2 regions of the Oceanobacillus sp. AG genome follow, and region 2 is predicted to be linked to the other one. Evidence: a T-box and tRNA genes for the amino acid it is inferred to sense, from the RefSeq annotation. Region 2 holds a T-box; the other holds one or more tRNA genes.
The links. The T-box of region 2 lies ahead of glyQ (glycine--tRNA ligase subunit alpha). A T-box ahead of a tRNA ligase gene usually reads a tRNA of that ligase, here a tRNA-Gly.

Region 1 (2,469 bases), on a different contig from region 2:
TCGGTCGGAAAGTTCCCCAGTATCGACCATCACCTTCGTATTTGCCTCTGGAACTTTCTCTCGAATAAATTCAACAAGCTTTTCCAACCGGTCGCGAAGTACAACATGGTAGTCTACACCCCAAGATGCTCGTGCAAAGATTCCTCGCCTTTCTTCTCTTGTACCGCGGATTTGATTTTTAATTCGGCTCGGGTAAGCAATTGCGATAGAGATGATCGACTGGGCTTCTGGAAGCAGGCGTGTGGGTTCAGTCCGTTCTTCTATCGTGCCTTTTTCAAATCCGGATTGGTAATTTAGCTCTTGCTGCCGGCGCAACCTTTCTCGGAGTTCACTGAACACATCGGCAGAAGCAAATCCTATCTTATCAATCCCAATTTCCTTGCTATATTCAATAATTTCCTGTTTCAATTCATCTATCCTCACAACGACCACCTCCTTCATCTCATAATAATTCTCTTATTTTATCACGTATTAACGGTCTATAATACCCCATCTCTAAACAGAAAGGAAACCAATATGTGGAAGATGGGGATATACAGTCCGTAAATACCTGATTCTGTTCAACTAACATTCAGTGGGGCTAAGGCCCCCCACTGAATGAAGTTTCACTTTATCACGTATTAACGGTCTGTAATACCCCCACTTAATGCTCATTTCAACACATTGAATAGATGTTGCATATTGTAAAAATCCTTCTTGCAATCCACAGCACCCATTAAATATTACAACATAAAAACGCAGCGCCTCGAAACCATTGCATTTACGAGACACTGCGTTAATCACATATGTATGGAGCGGGTGAAGGGAATCGAACCCTCATCATCAGCTTGGAAGGCTGAGGTTTTACCACTAAACTACACCCGCAAACAAGATTCGTTTTTTAACGACAAATATTATTATAACAACAATGTAAAAATAAATCAAGTTAAATTTTATTTTAAGTTAACCTTTTCATCTAATCGGCATAAAATAATTATAGAAATTCGATTAAATTATTTCATTTTATTTAGATGGAACCATTTACATTTAAAAGTAAAACCGATAGACTAGGAATAAATTTGTAATACAGAAGGGTGAGTTTTCCGATGACTGTCTATCCAATCGTATTTGCACAAGGTTCTTTTATGCATAAAGATAAATTAAATTATCCCTTTGAAGAAAGAGGTTTGCAATTTGGGGATGGAGTATATGAAGTAATTCGAATTTATCAAGGGAAATATTATCTCCTTAATGAACATATCGATCGGCTTTATCGTTCCCTCTCTGAAATTAAATTAAGTTTTCCGTATAATAGGAAAGACTTTATTCACACACTTGAAGAGCTGCTTAAAAAAAATGAAATGAAAACAGATGGAAAAGTATATTTACAGGTTACGCGCGGATCAGCTCCAAGAGACCATGTTTTTCCAGACAATATTACACCGAATGTCTATGCGTATCTCGAACCAGCGAAACGAAATGTGGAATTGATGAAGCATGGTGTTCCCGTTATTACAATGCCGGATATCCGTTGGAGTCATTGCCATATTAAAAGCTTGAATCTTTTACCAAATTTAATGGCTAAACAGGAAGCGAAAGAACAAGGTTGTTTTGAAGCGATTCTTCATAAGGACGGTACCGTAACGGAATGTAGTGCTTCAAACGTATATTTTGTAAAAAATGGTAAGATCTATACTCATCCAGCAACGAGCGCCATCCTTCATGGATGTGTCCGTTTGGCAGTGGAGCGCTTTGCTGATGAGTTGGGGATTCCTTTTATTGAAGAAGCTTACCATGTAGGCGATATTAAAGATGCCGATGAGGTTTTCCTATCAAGTAGTACAAACGAAATCACACCGATTATTAATGTGGATGGTCACACGATTCATAATGGTTCCTCGGGGCCAATTACGAAGCAGATTCAACATGCGTATGCCGTCGATGCCGGTATTGAACCAGTGAGCCAGCCGATGCAGGAGCAATAAAAACATCAGAATGAAGATCTACAGCTTTTCCTATTTGGGAAAGCTGTATTTTTATTAGGATCCACTCATCTTTCCAATTGATTCGAAATACGAAATAGTTTACGACAATCTTACATTATTAGAAAAAGTCAGCTTCTTAAGACTTCCGCTGTCCGATCGAACAGGGATAACAACTCTTCATTACGTTTAAGCACAATTCTTACACTTCCATTTTAAGAGAAAAATAATTCGCTAAAATATTTTTGAATGATTAAAAAGAAACCCCAACCCATAATTCCAAATAAAATAGCTACTGATAGATGAACAGAATGTTTAAGTGCCTAGCTTTACTGTTATTTGGATCACCGATTATTTTTCCCATTATTCCACAAACATATCTGTTACTTCTAAAGAAATTACGAAGACGGTGTAATAAACGATCCTTGACAATGTTCAAAAATCCATATTCCGACAGCTAGTCTTATGAGGAAGCGGAAAATTCATCAAAAGTGATAAGCAGGGTGCA
Region 2 (2,469 bases):
AGTTCATCGATTCCTTCCAAGATACGTGCTTTCCGTTCCTTGGCATCAGCTATAACAAAGTTTTCTTTTAATTTCTTCTCATAATCCATCGCATCACCTAAAGTCACTGACTTCCCAAGGAAACGATGCCCGTAAGTGACATTGCTCGTTTCAACTTTAGTAATTTCAAATGGCACAATTTCGTTTCCATACAACGCAACAAGCCAGCGAATCGGTCTGGCAAAACGCAAGGTATTCGTTCCCCACCGCATATTATTACTGAACGAGATGGATGTTATAACATCTTTAAACCCTGGTAACAGTTCGTTGGTCGCTTTTCCCTCAATCCTTTTTGTAACAAACACATATGCTTTACCGTTTACTTCTTTTTCCACAAGGTCTTCCACCGTTTTTCCCTGCCCTTTGGCAAAGCCTATTGCCGCCTTTGTCCATTCTCCATTCTCGTCTTTAGCAATGGTTAGGGCTGGCCCTCTTGCCTCTTCTTCAATCGTCGTTTGCATGTCAGCAATATTTTCAATTCGTACTGCTAAACGACGCGGGGTGGAAAAAGAAGTAATCGAGTCATACGCAATCCTTAAATCCTCTAGCCATTTGGCTGTTTTTTCTTTTAATTGCAGCTCCGCGTCATCTATAAAACGAGCTGGTAATTCTTCCATTCCTATCTCGAATAAAACATGTTTAGCCATTTACTTCTTCCCCTTTCTGAAGCATTGGAAAGCCTAATCTTTCCCGTTCTTGTACATATGTTTTCGCAATACCTCTCGCAAGATTCCTTACCCTTGTAATGTAGCCTGTTCTTTCTGTTACAGAGATAACACCTCGCGCATCAAGTAAGTTGAAGGTGTGCGAACATTTCAAGACATAATCATACGCCGGAAACACAAGCCCTTTTTCCATAATCCGCTTTGCTTCGTTCTCGTACATGGAAAATAATTCAAACAGCATTGCTGTATCCGATTCTTCAAAAGTATATGTCGAATGTTCGAACTCTGGTTGATAAAAAATATCTCTTACAGTGACACCATCCGTCCACTCCAAATCAAAGACATTTTCTTTATCCTGGATGTATGAAGCTAACCGTTCTATTCCATATGTCAGTTCGACTGAAACCGGATTTGCTTCAAGTCCACCAATTTGCTGAAAATAGGTAAATTGGGTAATTTCCATTCCATCCAGCCATACTTCCCAACCTAAACCAGCAGCACCGAGCGTAGGATTTTCCCAGTTGTCTTCTACAAAACGAATATCATGCTGCAGTGGGTCTATCCCAATCTTTTTTAATGACTCCAAATATAGTTCCTGAATATTATCAGGTGATGGTTTCATAATGACTTGGAACTGATGATGCTGATACAGCCTGTTAGGGTTATCCCCATATCTGCCATCATCCGGTCTTCGCGATGGTTCCACATAAGCAACATTCCACGGTTCCGGTCCGAGACTCCGAAGTAGCGTCATCGGTGACATCGTCCCTGCCCCTTTCTCCGTATCATAAGCTTGGACGAGAATACAATTTTGCTCGGACCAATGCTTTTGCAATTCTAGAATCATTTGTTGAATATTCATTATCAGTACCTCCATTTACTCCTTTTAATCATAAGAAAAGCCGTCCCTATGCTTGTAGTCTATTACAAGCATAGGGACGGCTTTTATACCGCGGTTCCACCCTATTTACCCAAGTTTCTTGAGTCACTTTATTATCATGCTCTGGAGTGCCTCTTCCTTATTCAATCTTCATCCAGCTTACACCATCCTGGACTCGCTTGAGAAGAATTATTGATAAGTACTTTCTCCTTCAACACATGTGAAATATTATTTTGTAAATATGTAACATCATAATCCAGAAAACGGATAATGTCAATGTTCATCCTTTAAACTGATCTAATTGATTCAAAAATCTCCTTGATTTCAAGAAATATCCACCAAATCGGTCATAATAGGCATCAAGAAGCCGCCTAAATAACTGACGGTTTTCTAATTTCACCGATATTTCACCGACTTGCTCGATCCCAACTGCTTGAAACATCTGCAATAATTTTACCTGTATTTCTGTTAATTGGACAGCTTGGTCATCAAGCGACAAACATCGTCTGCATAATAAGCCGCCTTCTCCTATTGAAAATGCATAAGGTCCTTCTTTATTTCCACAATTACTACAGTGGGAAAGCGTTGGCGCAAAGCCACCTTTTTGAAATATTTTTAATTCATACATCAAAATAGGGATATCATATTCATCGTGTTCCGCAATCCATTCCATCGTACGGTAGAGCTGATCGTATAAATAAGGCTCTGGTGTTTTATCATCAAGAAGTTTCTCCGACAGTTCAATCAGATAAGCAGTATAAGCTGTTTTTTCAATATCTTCCCGCAGTGGCCGAAAAGATTCTAAGATTTCCCCCTGTCGAATTGTACTTAAACCGGGATTGATATATACAAAAAATTGACCAGCAATGAATGGCTGCGTCACAG

Region 1: it has a tRNA-Gly gene. The T-box ahead of glyQ (glycine--tRNA ligase subunit alpha) is inferred to sense a tRNA for this amino acid. The anticodon was not compared.

The regions. Positions count from the first base shown of each region.
Region 1 covers NZ_WOWT01000003.1:106,190-108,658, forward strand. Annotated here, with positions in the region: gene queG (tRNA epoxyqueuosine(34) reductase QueG) at 1-441, opposite strand, end outside; tRNA gene GN217_RS01830 (tRNA-Gly) at 791-864, opposite strand; gene dat (D-amino-acid transaminase) at 1,086-1,964, shown strand; gene GN217_RS19145 (hypothetical protein) at 2,465-2,469, shown strand, end outside.
Region 2 covers NZ_WOWT01000019.1:52,713-55,181, forward strand. Annotated here, with positions in the region: gene glyS (glycine--tRNA ligase subunit beta) at 1-686, opposite strand, end outside; gene glyQ (glycine--tRNA ligase subunit alpha) at 679-1,566, opposite strand; T-box leader at 1,636-1,808, opposite strand; gene recO (DNA repair protein RecO) at 1,865-2,469, opposite strand, start outside.